DNA from 4 places in the Neobacillus sp. 204 genome. Region 3 is predicted to be linked to each of the others. Evidence: riboswitches for the same ligand, from Rfam matches in the RefSeq annotation. Region 3 holds a riboswitch; each other region holds the start of a gene.
What was found. Region 3 has a riboswitch for cyclic di-GMP ahead of ACJ004_RS07765 (anti-repressor SinI family protein). Riboswitches for the same ligand answer to the same signal wherever they lie in the genome.
Positions count from the first base shown of each region.

Region 1: another riboswitch for cyclic di-GMP. It lies ahead of ACJ004_RS12100 (hypothetical protein); the one in region 3 lies ahead of ACJ004_RS07765 (anti-repressor SinI family protein).
Region 2: another riboswitch for cyclic di-GMP. It lies ahead of ACJ004_RS27205 (hypothetical protein); the one in region 3 lies ahead of ACJ004_RS07765 (anti-repressor SinI family protein).
Region 4: another riboswitch for cyclic di-GMP. It lies ahead of ACJ004_RS00670 (TadA family conjugal transfer-associated ATPase); the one in region 3 lies ahead of ACJ004_RS07765 (anti-repressor SinI family protein).

Region 1 covers NZ_JBJORY010000005.1:142,066-146,061, forward strand. Annotated here, with positions in the region: gene flgC (flagellar basal body rod protein FlgC) at 1-387, opposite strand, end outside; gene flgB (flagellar basal body rod protein FlgB) at 393-785, opposite strand; gene ACJ004_RS12095 (glucosaminidase domain-containing protein) at 942-1,625, opposite strand; gene ACJ004_RS12100 (hypothetical protein) at 1,775-2,089, opposite strand; cyclic di-GMP riboswitch class I at 2,237-2,321, opposite strand; gene fliT (flagellar protein FliT) at 2,534-2,881, opposite strand; gene fliS (flagellar export chaperone FliS) at 2,896-3,276, opposite strand; gene ACJ004_RS12115 (hypothetical protein) at 3,494-3,996, opposite strand, start outside.
Region 2 covers NZ_JBJORY010000021.1:18,017-22,012, reverse strand. Annotated here, with positions in the region: gene ACJ004_RS27210 (hypothetical protein) at 1-312, opposite strand, end outside; gene ACJ004_RS27205 (hypothetical protein) at 1,370-1,945, opposite strand; cyclic di-GMP riboswitch class II at 1,967-2,050, opposite strand; gene ACJ004_RS27200 (NUDIX hydrolase) at 2,507-2,950, opposite strand; gene ACJ004_RS27195 (DUF1835 domain-containing protein) at 3,201-3,996, opposite strand, start outside.
Region 3 covers NZ_JBJORY010000003.1:110,576-114,571, reverse strand. Annotated here, with positions in the region: gene hutH (histidine ammonia-lyase) at 1-990, shown strand, start outside; gene ACJ004_RS07770 (hypothetical protein) at 1,035-1,247, opposite strand; cyclic di-GMP riboswitch class I at 1,860-1,949, shown strand; gene ACJ004_RS07765 (anti-repressor SinI family protein) at 1,980-2,102, shown strand; gene ACJ004_RS07760 (helix-turn-helix domain-containing protein) at 2,192-2,518, opposite strand; gene map (type I methionyl aminopeptidase) at 2,788-3,537, shown strand; gene ACJ004_RS07750 (DUF1128 domain-containing protein) at 3,574-3,798, opposite strand; gene ACJ004_RS07745 (YtxH domain-containing protein) at 3,989-3,996, shown strand, end outside.
Region 4 covers NZ_JBJORY010000001.1:131,649-135,644, reverse strand. Annotated here, with positions in the region: gene ACJ004_RS00675 (fumarylacetoacetate hydrolase family protein) at 1-35, opposite strand, end outside; gene ACJ004_RS00670 (TadA family conjugal transfer-associated ATPase) at 189-1,334, opposite strand; cyclic di-GMP riboswitch class I at 1,530-1,616, opposite strand; gene ACJ004_RS00665 (spore germination protein) at 1,875-2,096, shown strand; gene ACJ004_RS00660 (spore germination protein GerPB) at 2,115-2,336, shown strand; gene gerPC (spore germination protein GerPC) at 2,398-3,012, shown strand; gene ACJ004_RS00650 (spore gernimation protein GerPD) at 3,009-3,185, shown strand; gene ACJ004_RS00645 (spore germination protein GerPE) at 3,191-3,562, shown strand; gene ACJ004_RS00640 (spore germination protein) at 3,655-3,873, shown strand.

The DNA of each region.
Region 1 (3,996 bases), on a different contig from region 3:
ATATGCTCTTGAGGCAGCAAGTAAATCGATCATTTCCTTTGATACATCCACATTTGGCATCATTATGTATCCATCTGCATTGGCATCTGGGTTTGTTGGGTCATAGACCGGTTTGAATGGGGTCTTGTCATTAACAATTCCTGAAACCCTTACCCCTTGCAGCTGTGTTTTTGATTCTGTTTGTTTTTGCATTTCACCTTGTAAAATTTGATTAAAGGATTTTTCTCGCGGCTCCATCATAACCAACTTCCGACGGTACGGCTCCCATTTACCATTAACAAATGTTCCTCTTGTAGTTTCTGCATTAGCAATATTAGCCGATACCACATCCATTCGCAGACGCTGAGCGGTTAAGGCTGAAGCACTAATATTTAATGAATCAAACATATACCTTAACTCCTTCCTTTAATGGCAATCGATAATTGTTGAAATTCACTGTTAATTTGCTCGGTAAGTGTATAGTACCAGAGCGAATTCTTTCCCATACGAGTCATTTCTTCATCAATATCTACGTTATTACCATTGTTTTGCATTACGGAATTTGTATTCTCTACAATATTGGCTGTAGGTATATCTGCTGGATTGCCAATTACCAAATGACGAGCATCAGAACGATTACCAACAAAATTAGTTTGATTGTTTAGGTGTTTTTTTAGTACATCTTCAAACACGACCTGTTTTGCTTTATAACCTGAAGTTTCTGCATTTGAAATATTATTAGAAATAACTTGTTGGCGTAAACTTGAGGCATCTAAGGCCTTTTGTAGGAGGCTAATATTGTTCAAATGATCCCCCTCCTTTCTAACTAAAAAACTTTGAAAAATTTCGATAGTATATCAATATCATTTTATTTCCATAAATCAATATACTATAAAAAAGGTTTGCAAATCTATAACAAATTTTACATAGATGTTACAAGATGACTAATTACTGTTTTAAAATCATGCTTTAAGTTGTCCCAAATACTTGCTAACCCCATTTACCCAATGGTTGTTTAATCCAGTTGGGTCATTATCCGCACCAATGGGCGCATATTTTCCGGCAATTTTTGAAATACTTGTTAGTCCCATCCCTAAATAATTCTTACTTAGATTTCGAGCCATATCCATAATACTTTCTTCAATCGAAGAATACGACTTCAAACCATATTTCCCCATCATTCCACCCACATTATTCTTTACATAGGCTGCTTTTGATGTTCCATTTCCTGTTTCATGTTGGGCAATAGCTGTTAATAAAGCAGGATTGACATTATACTTTTGACCCGCACTAATAAACGCGTCCCCCATTCCTTTGAGCTTCCCATCCAGTATTTGATTTATCTTTTCTGAACTGATCGTTTGAAAACGTAACGGTTCGTTTGTACTGAATGTGTTATTCAGAAGTCCCGTATTAGGGATTTCATTAACTAAGGCTAAATTATTAGATGGTAAATTATCTACAAACGATTGAAGAGTTGGTGTAGAGGAAATTGGCAACTCCTTTTGGATTAATTCATTTAAAACTGAAGTAAAAAGATCACCAAAATCAATCTTGGTTGTCCCCATTTGTGATTTTACTTGCTCATTACGGGATAAAGTATTTATTAACATCGTTTTTGTAAACCAATCATCACCAATAATCAATGGAATACTCCTTCCCTTAATAGAATGCTCATTATTAACGTTCTAGCTGGTTTGTTTTGACAGAAAAGATGCGTGACAACGATGCGATCCGTGGTCACGCATTATAAAGAAGTTTTATTTAACCATTTCGTTTTCAAGGTTGAAAGCGTTTAAATGGCTCCTTCTAATAACCTGCTTACGTCACCCAAACACTCCTCCGAAAGCATTGAAACACATGTTAGTTGACCATTTTCTATCGTCCCTTCAACTAAAACAATCGAAGTCGTATCAAGTTCTTCCTTCATCGCAAGAATTTGTTTTCCCATATAAACTACATTTTTCACAATATAATAGGAACTGTTGATTGGATATCCAATTGTCACTTTAACCGGTTTCATAAAGAAGGGTTTCTTCTTTCTAAATTCCAAAAAGTCTAAAATCTTGTGATTCACCCGTTCTTCAGTTTTCACATGTTGCAGGAACATTTTTTCGCCCTCTCCTTTAACTGGTGTTAAAGAGTATAAAAATAACCCCGCCTCTACCGAAGGGGGTTAGCAGACAAAAAATGCTTTGCAGGTATAGAGTCCTATACCTATTTCGACATTTTTCCACCTAGTAAAAACACCCTATCTTTGGGCAGCTGGCTGGCATAGTGAATTACCCTTAGCCCCTTTAGCTTTGCGCCACTGATTTTCACCAGTTTTGCCTTGATCGAGATTTTGTGTTTCAGTATCCGAAGTAATCTCTTAATCAAATAATAGAATGTTTTACCATTATCGAATATCCGACTATTTTATCATTTTGTGTCGAATTAACTAGGTACTTTAGACTATTTCGTGCATAAATATGACAATTTGCCCATATTTTCGTCAAAACTTGTCACATTAACAAAAAGAAACCTATTCTTGAAACTCTAAAAATAGGTCAGTTTATCTTTTTGAGTCTAAAAATACACCATTTGTTTGATTAAAATAAGGATGATAATGTTTCGAAACCTGTTTTTGCTTTTTCATTTGATTGATGAGAATTTTGGTTTCAGTTAAACTCTTTTCTACTAACTGTGTCATAAGCTGATCAATGGCATGTATATACTGCAAACGTTGCTTCGCGTTTGGAGAATATTCGAAGTTGGTTTCCTTATTCTTCAGTTCATCCACTTTGCTCATTAACGTCTGTCGATCAATTACCAAGATCTCAAATTCCTCAAACTTTTCTTCTTCTAAACAGCGATTCATATCATTTGTCATCTTATAAATAGCTTCAATTAATTCTTCCATATTGATCCCAGACCTTAGCTTTTAGTTTTACTTAATTTCATAGCAGCAGACCATGTTTCAGTTAATTCTAAAGCAAACTCTTCCACTTCAATAAGTAAGTCCAAATTTTTACTCAGATTTGCTTCAATCAAACGTGATTTCATATAATCATACATTGAAAATAAGGAATCTGAGATGCTATATCCTTGTTTTAAGGTCACCATTAATTCGCTTAGAATATCTTGGGCCCGTAAATTATTGCTGTGGCATTCTTCTAGGTTATTATTTTGTAGTGCATGTTTAGATAATCTTATAAATTTAACCAATCCTTGATATAACATGTAGGTTAAATCCTCAGGTTTAGAGGTAGTCACTGCTTGTTTTTGATAGGTTTGATATGGATTATTTAAAACCATGATTATTTGCTCCTTTTTAAATACAATTCCTATTTACTATGAATTATCGGATGAAGCGTAAAAAAGTTAAGCACTCCCGAGAATAATTTTGGTAATCTTTGATGACTCAATATGTAAGCGTGACAATACTTACTACTAGCTATATTTGAAACTGACTAAATATAATAAAAAAGATAATCCAAAGTTAAGAATGGATTATCTTTTTTATTCATTCGAGTTAGCTGCCGACCTGAAGGACAATCCCAAACCCATCAATAAGATAGTTAAGTCTTTGATTATAGGTTTTAAGATTTTGGATTTTTGCTGCATCACCTAGCTTATTAAATGCAGTAATTTCCTTCGCTAGTTTTGAAACCTCTATTTGCAATTCGTCATTGCGTTTTTTCTCCTGCAATAATTGCTGTTCCTGTTTATCCAGTTTATCACGAAGAGCTTCTTTCTCCAGATTAATGGTTGATTTCATTCTCTCAACCTCTTCTGTGGCTTCCTGATTCTGAAGGGCCATGTTCGTTAGTTGGTATAAACCCCTTAACATCTCATTCAGGTTAATACTAGGAATTTGTTGAACATTGCTAATTAGGCCTGACAAAATATCCAACAGATCACTATCTTCCGCAGGAGTCACTTGATTCGTTTGAGGTGTCGTGGTCGTCTCTTTGATAGCCTCGACTGATGTCACAGGAACATCTTTATGGGCAATCGTTGTAAACTGATAGGCAG
Region 2 (3,996 bases), on a different contig from region 3:
TAATTGAAAAAGAGCATTTAGCAAGATAAACTTTTTGAAATTTCCGTATGTCCATTTTAATGACCATAAAGCCACCGCCAACATTGGACCTATTAAAAAAGGAAATTCATTATGAAAAAAGGAATGTGGTTTATTATAAAAAGACCACCATCTACGTTTCTTTCCAATCGGAACATCAATACAATTTATTAAGAATACAAAGATAAAGGCTGGAAAAAATCTCTTTATACTTCGCCTTTCCAAAAAAGAAACTGTAATCCATGAGAGTAATACCATTGCAATATTAAATAACCACTTATTTTTCATTGACATATTAATACCCCATTATCTAAAAGGAATCATTTAACTTATTATATCTCCTTCGTTATTTAACTATCCTGACCTTTAGTGGAACAAGGAAAGCGACTGTCCTTATTGAACAATCGCACCCGTTACTTTAAGTACATTCTTCACAATCTTATCCAATCATAAAATTTATTTAGCAAGAATGACCTCATACTCAATAAACAAGCAATCTATCTTCGATTTCGCTGTGTGACCTAAAATCGACTTTCATATTTGGCTTGTATGGGCTTTTTCTGTTTGTTCTAGGGTGTAAAAATTGGGAGCGGCATTAAAATTCGATGTGGGGGCCATTATTGGGCTTTATAGGTCAAATCTCATTTTTGGTCAAATTCGACCATTTTGGTAATCGCTGAAGGTTGGGAAATAACGAATTTATCCAATTGGTTAAACTCAGTTTTTCTCCTGTTTTCTTAGCTTTTCATACACTGTTATTGTCCAACATTAACCAGTTGGTTTGCGCTTACATTGCTGATATACTAGGAAGTGGCTGCAAAAGCCACCTGAAAGATTACTACATGGTTTGGACAATTGGCGCCGTTGTTTACACCGAATGACTTGAGTGATTGCTTTTACGTTCTTTAAATCAGAAAATCCGATTAAATTTTTACATAATTAAATTTGATAAAAAAGGCTGTTTCACTTTTTGATTGTGTTGTTTAACACTAATGGTTCACTTATTTTGTTTTTTTGTAATTTTTCTTCAACTATAATGCCACGTTAGTGGAACAAGCAAAAAAAGCTGCCGAAGCTGCCACTGATCTTAAACTCTTGCTCCCGTTTGTTTAAGTACATTATTTCACAATCTTGTACGTAGAAAACAATCGTCTCTCAGATTGTGAAATGCAATCCTATCTAATAATTTTCTAATTCATTATTTAAATCACTTAAAATTACATCTATCTCGATCATTACGGTATCTTAATTTGTCGGAAAAATGGTTGGTATAATTCCATCTACCCTCATTTGCATAACCAAAAAAAAAACAGCCATTTAATGACTGCTTTCCGCACTATTACATTACATGTCACTGGATAGGTACAACGATTGGTGCTACTGGTGTATTTGGCATTGCAACATCTACTCCATTATAGTGTGCGTATAATCCACCTTCGCTCTTTGTTAATTGAACGTCTGTAATAATTGCTTCTACCCAAGCTCCAGTTTCTGGATCAATAACGTGACGATTGCCAGTTAAAGGGTCACCTGCAACTGGTACAGTTCCTTCAATTATTACTGAAAGTGGATCAATACCTTTTAAGTTAAAGCCAGTGATTTGTTTGCTTGTACGAGCATCATACCCTACACTAGCACTAACAGATACATGTTTTGGTACTGTGATATCATGATGTACAGTTTTCTTACCTGCTGAAGTGTCCCATACCTCTGTTACATCATAAGTATCTTGAGTGTCATAAGTAAAAGTAAGACCGCTTGCATTTTTCTGTAAAGCAGAATTACTCCATTCATATGCCAATTGTACATCACCTTTACCTACAAAACCTGTTCCTGTTGCGTCAACCGATACTGCTGCACTTGCAGAACTAACCGCAAGTCCTACTGATAGGATACCCGCTAAAGCTAAACTCGTCATTTTTTTCATATATATTCCCCCTATAAAATAATAATTAAAGGTGGGTTACACTACTAGCTCCATATGGCTCAAGTGTCCATTTACGAACCATATTTCCTCGCTCCCTTTACACCGAGAACCCTCGTATGCAATTTGAATTATAAATGTTTTAGAAAATTAAGTAAATTGGGGGAATTCGAATATTTTCTATAGGCTTTATATACTATTTTTTATTGATTTGATACAAAAAATGTAGAATTATGAAATTAATCGGGAAAATAATAATTATTTTTATCAAAAACACACAAAAAATGCCAATTTTTTGTGTTTAGTCGAGTGTTTAATTTGGGGGAATTTAAGCTAAAAACGATAAACTTTGCGAAAACTGCCCTTCAGAAAGACAGGCATCATCAAAAAATGATTAGATGAAAGAAGATATAAAAGTAGGTTATGTGAAATGACCTAATCCCTCTTAAACAAACCTGCCCCTATAGTTGCATAAGAAAAGCCGCCGTAACTGGCAGCTGGATCTTCAACTAATGCACCCGTTACTTAAAATGTATTCTTTCACATACTTAACTTATTACGAGTTTAAAGTTGTTCATTATAAATACTAATTGAGTGTAACTCCTCTTTTAATAAGTTAACTATTATTTGCTTTAATACACTTGGTTCCCGTAATTCCTCATCATCGAATTTTACAAGGTCACTTACCTTAACCCATCTACTATCTGAAATCTCTTCTTCCTCTAGTTTTAATAAACCTCCAGTAACCTCACCAGTAAAATGAAATAAAATAACTTGATTATTTGTGCTACTGACAAAATTATATACACCAGTTGTGCTATTAAGTTTTACATCAAAGCCTGTTTCCTCTTTTACTTCTCTACGAGCTGAAAAGAGAATGTCTTCACCGTTTTCAATGCGTCCACTCGGAAAGTTCCACATTTCAATGGCAGTTGGTTTATTTTCTCTTATCATTAAGACTTCATCATCTCTGAATATTGATACACTAACAACTAAAACAATCCCAATTTAAGCCATTTTTTCCAGTTGAAAGCTATCATCCCAAGAAAATTCTCCTTTACTATTCAACAATCCTGCACTGTTAGTTAAATAAAAAGGGTCACTGCAGCGATCACTTTCTTTAACTATTGCATCCTTTAGCTTAAGTACATTTCTTCACAAACAATTTTACGAAAGTTATAAAGACCATTAATAAAGAGAACCTCATTTTCTGAGTTTCTCTTAATGTATCTCTTCACTTTGCTTTTCAATAAAAGATTTACTTAAATTTAATCCCGTAATAACGCATTGCCTCTAGGCCACCTTCATATTCAAAAATTCCCTTTTCGATTAATTTCCTAACCCTATATTCCAAAAAGCTGTCACCGATAAATTGAAGAATATGTCCATAAACTTCACCAACTAATCTTGCACACATAATAAAGCCCTTTTTCTTCCCAATCAGCTTCTTAGCTTTTTCAATTATAAAATCATCGTAATAGTCTTCAGGTACAACTTTTATTTCTCCGTTTTCCCATATTCTTAATGTACCAGGATTGTTTGAGAGGTCTAACCACTCTTTTTCAAAATGCTTACACTCTATGTCTGATAAAATCTGCTTGTTTTCTTGGCTATATTTATATATGGTTTGTAATTCTTCTAAAATTATTTCACCCGAAAAAAAGGGTACATACTTCTTAGCCTTTTTATCAAACAATTTTCTATACAATGTTGCGGTATCAATGATTGAAATATTGTTTTTTTGTTCCCGCAACAAATACAGTGTAAAAAAAAGTGCTGTTTGTTCATTTGCATTTTCTGATACCCAGATGTAAATTGGAAGATCATTAGGAATTGATAATACTTGAGAAATGACTTTCGGCAAACTTTCTTTATAAAATTCAACTTCATATTCATTAGATAAGTTGTTTTTTAACCAATCAAATCTATCTGTTTGTCCCTTTTCGGTATCTAAACTATAAATAGGAGCAATAGAGAAATTGTCGTGGTAAGCAATAATAAACTCTTCTTCTAGTAGGTTCAATTCTTTTAATGGTTGTCTTAAATATGGGTAT
Region 3 (3,996 bases):
TTACCCTTAACATTGGAAGCAAAAGAAGGTCTTGCCCTTATTAATGGAACCCAAGCGATGACTGCTATGGGAGTTATCGGTTACTTGGAAGCAGAGCAGCTGGCACAAGAAAGTGAGCTGATTGCTTCCATGACAATGGAAGGGTTAAATGGAATTATCGATGCATTTGCGGAAGAAGTTCAGGTGGCAAGAGGGTATAAACAGCAAATTGATACAGCAGCAAGAATCCGCCGCTATTTAAGCGATAGTTTGTTAACAACCCAGCAGGGTGAGTTACGAGTTCAAGATGCTTATTCACTCCGGTGTATTCCACAGGTTCATGGTGCCTCATGGCAGGCTTTGGATTATGTAAAGGAAAAATTAGAGATTGAAATGAATGCCGCAACAGATAATCCGTTAATTTTTGATAACGGGGAAAAGGTGATCTCAGGGGGGAACTTTCACGGGCAGCCGATTGCTTTTGCGATGGATTTTATGAAAATTGCCGTTGCCGAACTGGCAAATATTTCGGAAAGACGAATTGAACGCTTGGTAAATCCTCAGCTAAATGATTTACCGGCATTTTTAAGTCCACAACCTGGTTTGCAATCGGGTGCGATGATCATGCAATATGCGGCTGCAGCACTGGTATCAGAGAATAAAACACTTGCCCATCCAGCAAGTGTCGATTCTATTCCTTCATCTGCCAATCAAGAGGACCATGTAAGCATGGGCACAATTGCCTCAAGGCATGCTTATCAAATTATCCAAAATGCAAGAAGAGTTTTGGCGATTGAACTGATTTGTGCCATGCAGGCAGTGGAGATTCGCGGAATTGATAAAATGGCAACACATACTAGGGTGTTTTTTGATAAAGGTCGCGAACAGGTAGCGTCCATTACACAAGATAGAGTGTTCTCAAAAGATATAGAAAAAGTTGCTGAGTGGCTTAAGTCCATAGAATTTTCGCAACTTATTAGAACTTTAAGTATTGAAAAAGGACAATTCTAAGGGGAATTCCTAAGAATAAAAAGGCGTGTGGTGCTCACGCCTTTTTATTCTGTCTGATCATTGAGCAAACGAGCAGTATCTCCTCGATATTCTTCCTCATTTTCAACTCGATTTTTAAAGGCTTCCCGTACCACTAGGAATTCCTCGTCACCGACTGCTTCTTTCCCCTGTTTTTCTGTTAAAGTGTCTTTAGGGAAGTTCCCTGGATGATGCTTCTTTTTATGTTCAAAATGTTCTCCGCGTGCCAAATTCAACACTCCTTTCGTCTTCGCAAGTATCATTCCCAAAATAGAGTGAAATAATTACTTTTTGATTAGCACATAAAAAGAAAAAGCTGATTGAAAGAGGAATCTTACATAGATTCACTCTTCATCAGCTTTTTGTTTTGAGAGCTCTGGCTTGCATATGCGGTCCAATAAATAGCCAGCAAACACAATAAATGCAATCGGAATAGAAAAGTTTAACACATGAATAAGGGGCATCGAACTGCTTCACCACCAATATTTGAATATTATTAATATTATGATAATAGTCGTGTTGTTTACATTATATGCTAATTGTCACAATTTAGACAAATATTGAAGTGATAAATATATCTTTTAATGGTTATTCAACATAATGAGAAGGAAAGAAATTGTTCAAAGTTCCATCATTTTGACATAAAGCTGCAAGGATTCGATTTAAATTGGGATATTTTTGTAGAAATATGGGATTAATTGTTAGAAAAAGTTTTTTGAATATTGTAAAATTACGACAAATTACAACACCCTACTGAAATAGCACTAGATATAATATCAATGAGGATTAAGTATATCGACCTATCAAAACAATGAAAAAAACATTAATACAGTGACTTAAGTTGTGTTGGAATCAGAAAAAGGCAAACCTGTTGAAAAGCAGGGACGCAAAGCCGAGGATCTAAGGTATGTTTTACATGCTAAGATGGCCGGGTTACCTGGAATACATTATGTATTTTAGGAGTGAGTAGAATGGTTATAACCGAAAATAATGTAGAAGTAATCGATCAAGAATGGATGGCACTCATATTAGAAGCAAAGGACTTAGGGTTATCCATAGAAGCAGTTCGTGATTTCTTGATTAACAAGAGATAATCACGTTAAACGTACATAAATAAAAAGCATTCTACAAAAAAATCACGTTTTTTGTAGAATGCTTTTCTTTTCAATAAGATCTTTTATATCTATTTATCGTTTTGATTAATTCGCCACTTATTAAATTCAAGGAAATCCCGAAATTGTTCCTTAGATACACCAGACTTCATTGCATCTTTGACTAGATTCATCCAATCAATATCTAATTCCTCTTTATTGATTTCTTCATGTATCAAATGGTCCACAGGAATATTCAAAACAACAGCAATTTTTTCTAGGAACTTTATAGAAGGGTTCTCTTGTTTATTATTTTCAAGGTTACTTAAATATGATTTAGCCACCCCAGCTTGAGCAGCAAGTTCGGAAAGTGACATTTTTCTATCTAAGCGAAATTTTTTTACGCGATCACCAATCATTAGTCTCACACCCAATTATTATTCACTTTACGTTAATTCTAACAAAAAGAATGGAAAAGCACCATATTAAGAACAAAGAAATATGACAATTTTTGAACTTTGAGAATTAGTTTAGTCAAAGTATCTTTGAAAAAATACCAGGATAGAGTTAATATAAAAAGTGTTGCCTATTACGGCATAATGTATAATTCTTTTGAGGTATGTTTTTAGTCGAATAACCATTTTGATTTGCATACATAAAAATAATTAAAAAGGAAGGGGACCCAATAATGATTGTCCTTAAATCACAGCGTGAAATTGATGCGATGAAAAAAGCTGGAGATATTTTGGCAGCTTGTCATAAAGAAATTGCTAAAATGATTAAACCAGGTATTACAACATGGGAAATTGATGTATTTGTAGAAGAATTTCTTAAGAAAAAAGGCGCGACCCCAGAACAAAAAGGGTATAAAGGCTACGAATATGCTACTTGTGCGAGTATAAATGACGAAATATGCCATGGCTTTCCAAGGAAAGAACCTTTAAAAGAAGGGGATATTGTGACAGTGGATATGGTTGTCAATTACAATGGCGCGTTAGCAGATTCCGCTTGGTCTTATGCTGTTGGCGAAGTATCAGAAGAAACCGAGCGTTTATTAAAAGTCACAAAGGAAGCACTTTACAAAGGGATTGAACAAGCGGTTGTCGGCAATCGAATCGGGGATATTGGTCACGCCATTCAAAAATATGTTGAAAGCGAAGGGTTTTCAGTCGTCCGGGACTTTATTGGTCACGGGATTGGAGCAGTAATTCATGAGAAACCGGATGTTCCTCACTATGGTCTGCCAGGAAAAGGGGCAAGAATAAAGGAAGGTATGGTATTTACGATTGAGCCAATGGTCAATGTAGGAAGATATCAAACAAAGATGGATTTCAATGGATGGACGGCAAGAACCATTGATGGAAAATATTCAGCGCAATACGAGCATACCCTTGCCATTACAAAAGAAGGAACCGTCATCTTAACTGAACAAGATTAAAAACAAACCCGTTATGTGCAATAACGGGTTTTCACTTTATTTTTTTCTTAAGCTGCCAAGTTCTTCAACTAAAGCCTGCATTTCATTAGGACTAAACGAATTCTTTCTTTGGACCATATCATAAATTTCTTTCAGTTCCTCGTACATTTCCTCATCAAAGTGGGAAGGTTTAATCGCACCAAGGTTCAAGACTTTTAATTTTTCCTTTATTTGTTCAATCATATATTCGACATTTTCAATCGACTTTTCAGATAAATTCATTTTCGGTCATCCTTTCCGAATTAATAAGTTTATCTTTTCATGTAAAAAATTATATGTCAATTAAAAATTTTTTAAAAGTAGATTGGACTTGCATGGACCTCTTCTATAAAGCAAAATAAATATAAGAAAGTCTTGGTATTTTTTACATTTAGTATGCTTGATAATAACAAGGATTAAAGGAGACGTTAACATGACACA
Region 4 (3,996 bases), on a different contig from region 3:
GATTCCTGTTTATATTTGACTGTTACAAATTTCATGATTTCACCTCAAGTTTTAAATTAACTACACTTATTATTTTAAAATAAACATTTTAATCGAACAAATATAAAGGGGTCACAAAAAACTGATCCCCGACTAATAGGGATCAGCTCTTTACTATTTTTAAATTCGTGAGGAGTCCTTTCATTTTTTTACTCCTCATTGTCTATAAACACTGAGGCTGGGATATTAATTCCAGATTCCATCAGACGATCATAAAATTTAGGGCGGACACCAGTTGATATTAATTGTCCAATAATTTTCCCCTCTGAGTTAAGCCCTTCTTGTTTAAAGGAGAAGATATCTTGAAGAACAATATTTTCATCTTCCATTCCTCGTATTTCAGTTATATTAACTATTTTCCTTGTTCCATCTTTCAAACGGGTTTGCTGTATAATTACATCTATCGCCTTGGCTATATGCTCCCGAATTGCTTTTATCGGAAGGTCTACACCTGATAAACGAACCATTGTCTCTAATCGTGCAATCATATCCTTTGGACTTTTTGAATGCCCTGTCGCCAATAATCCCCCTTGGCCCCTATTCATAGACTGGAGAATATCAAATGCTTCTTCACCGCGTACTTCCCCGATGATGACCCGATCGGGACTCATCCGTAATGTGTTCCTCACAAGCTCGTGAATAGAGTCTGCCCCTTCTTCCACATTAGCAGGCGGTTGTGTCTCAAGAGAAATCACATATGCTTGTCCCAATTGTATCTCTGCAATATCCTCAATCGTTACAATCCTTTCACCCTCAGGTATAAAGTTTGAGAGTACATTTAGCGTGGTTGTTTTCCCAGAACCCGGGCCACCACTAACAAAAATATTTAATCGAGCTTTCACACATGCATCCAGAAAGTTAGCCATTTCCTTCGTCACTGTTCCAAAGTTAATTAAATCGTCAATTTGGCGAGGATACTTTGAAGATTTCCTGATAGTGATTGTTGGCTCATTTAATGCCAAGTGAGGAATCATCGCATTTACATGTGACCCATCTGGAAGCCTGGCATCTAAAATTGGCAAACTTTTATCAATTCTCCGACCTAACGGGGCGACAATTTTATCAATCACCTTCATGACATGTTCATTGTCGCGGAATTGGACTGGGGTTAAAACTAACTTCCCTTTTCGTTCACAGTATACTTGTTTAGGACCATTCACCATAACCTCTGACACATCTTCATCTAATAGAAGGGGAAATATGGGTCCTAGGCCATTTAGGTCATTGATTGGTTTATCAATTTGAATCTCCCCACATAGCTGTCCTTTTTCTGGAATTTGATCGAGTAAGCCCATAAGTTTTCCACCCACCTTTAATCGTTTTTACCTCAAGGGAAAAGCCTCAAGCCGCCAGCATCAAATGGACGGATTTTTCCTTCTAAAATAGAAATAACCCCGCCATTACCGATAGGGGGGTAAAAATCAAAGAAAACTATATAGACATAGGAAACCTATGCAGACATAGCATAACTAATATGAAACACCCTATCTTTCGGTAACTGGCTGGCATAATGCAAATGCACCTTAGCCCCTGTAGCTTTGCGTCACTGATTTTCATCAACTTTGCCTTTATCGAGATTCAGTGTTTATTTTTCCAACTGATCTCTTAATCACATAATAGTCCCTTTTCGATTTATCGAATATCCTACTAATTTATCATTTATCGTCGAAAATAACAGGTAATTATAACCGCCTTTAAAATATACCCCTATAAAGTTACTAACAAATATGAATAAGCACAATTTGGCTCCTGTTTTAATTATTTGGGCGATTGAATCACATTACTTTTGCCCAAACATAGGATGTAGAAGATACTATGAAAAAAGGGTGTTGAAAATGCCAGCAATTGTTGGAGTTGCACAGGTCATTACACTTGGGAGCAGTTCTGTTTTCCATATTGGAGATGTTTATAAAATTATGCCATTCTCGGCTGCAAAAACCTTTTCCGGCGCTGGATCCTTCAACACGGGGGATAGCCTACAGCTCCATAATAATGTTAGTTCTACAAATACCCATGATCCAGATGTTTACGATCAAGGGATTGCACTGAATGCATAAATGAGTAGGTGGGTGTAAATGAATTTTTATATACAGCAGTCCATTCAAATAAATTTCATTAAAATTGGCGGAATTACCAATTCCTCGGTTTTACAAATAGGCAGTGCTGGGATTATCAAACCTATGGCTCATTTATATAATACCGGAGGATTTACACAACCTGCACCACAAACTTCAGGCACTTTATCAGGAGCACCAGCAGTACCCCTGCAAGCTGCCGTTAGAAAACAGGATAAGTAAGACCGTCCTAATCGATATTATTCGGGTAAAATTATTGGCGAATTAATTGTGAGGTGATTATATGTATCAGGATTATTCCCAATATCTTCAATGGCTGCAGATGTGTATTCAAGCCCAGGAGCAGAGAATTCTAGCTTTAGAGAATGCTCTCCAGAAAATGAAAGAAGATATCAAAAAATTAAATGAAAAACAGTCCATTCATGTAGACAAAATTGAATATAAATTTGATCAATTGAAGGTTGAGACTCTCGAAGGGACATTGAATATCGGTCTAAACCCGTCCGATTTATCCGGAATTGAAGACTTCGCAATCCAAAATCAGTCCTTAACCACCCCAATTTCACCAAAACTGCAAATGCAAAGATCAATGAAAATCGAGGAAGCGATTTACAGATATTTAGAAACGGATTTACCTCCAATAGTTGAGGCTGCCCAGAGGGAATTAAACGTTCAACCGAATGATGAATATTTATCGTTCATAAAACAAGACATCAGGAAACAGCTTCCAAGCAGGATTGATTATCATTTAACCTCCAATTCCTCTAGCAGCCGTTCTTCTGAAAATGCCCCTTCGGACGATTTTATTATTGAAGAACTAAAGAAGGAAATTCGAAATGGGGTGAATGTTTTTTTCAGCAATTTACCTGAAAATCTGAAAGGGATGAAAACAGAATGAACTTTCAAGTTTATAACCGTGAACTCTTTGTCGAAAACATAAAAATTACTGGGGTATCAAGTTCATCGTTAGTAATGGTGGGCGATACGGAAACAATTCAGTTGGCGTCAACTTTTGATACACCCGCGGAATCCTTAATCATTGGTCCGTTTGTTCCTCTTTCACCGGAGTGATCATCATGCTGCAGAGAACCTCTTGTGTAGATAATATAATTATTAAAATCGTCTCTTTTTCCTCTACAGTACAGCTAGGGGATTCTTGTATAATCAATGGACTTTCAAGTGCACTCGCTGTCCAAAGGGAAATCGAATTTTTTTATGGCAACGAGGGGAATATGGCCAATTATCGGGTTTATTCCGAACCTATTCCTTTTCTCCCAATTAATGAATCTTTCTCATACTACCGTCAAAATCCAAACCCACTCATTAAGGTTAGTAAGATTGATATTACTGGAATAGCTGCAGGGTCACTCTTACACGTTGGGAACAGCCGCCATATTTCCATGGAGGCGAGAGTTAAGCATATTCGGCAGTTACTTCCAAGTTCCTAGAAAAGAAGTAGATGTAGGCGAACAGGGACAAAAATAATAGCATAAGTTACTATAAAGGATGATTAGTAAGTTTACTAAAAAGGATGTTTGTCATGCCAGCGATTATCGGCCCCGTTCAAATAGTTCACGTAAGTGGAGGGATTGTACAATTTGGAGATACTGTGTATATCTCTCCAAAGAGCGCCTCAAAGACAAATGCAGGTTCAGGTGCATTTAATACTGGTGGATTCATTGTGTCTAATTCAGGATTAAGTGGTACGAATGTACTTGATACGAAAGTAGTTGACCAGCCAATTGTAGATAATAATTAAAAAATGACATAAACCAACCTAAATGGTCTATGTCATTTTTCTTGTATTAAGGCTATTTTCGCATAGTTTGTTGTTTTTCGTAAAAGTTCATCAACCCGAATAACTAAATTCTTCGTGGCATCT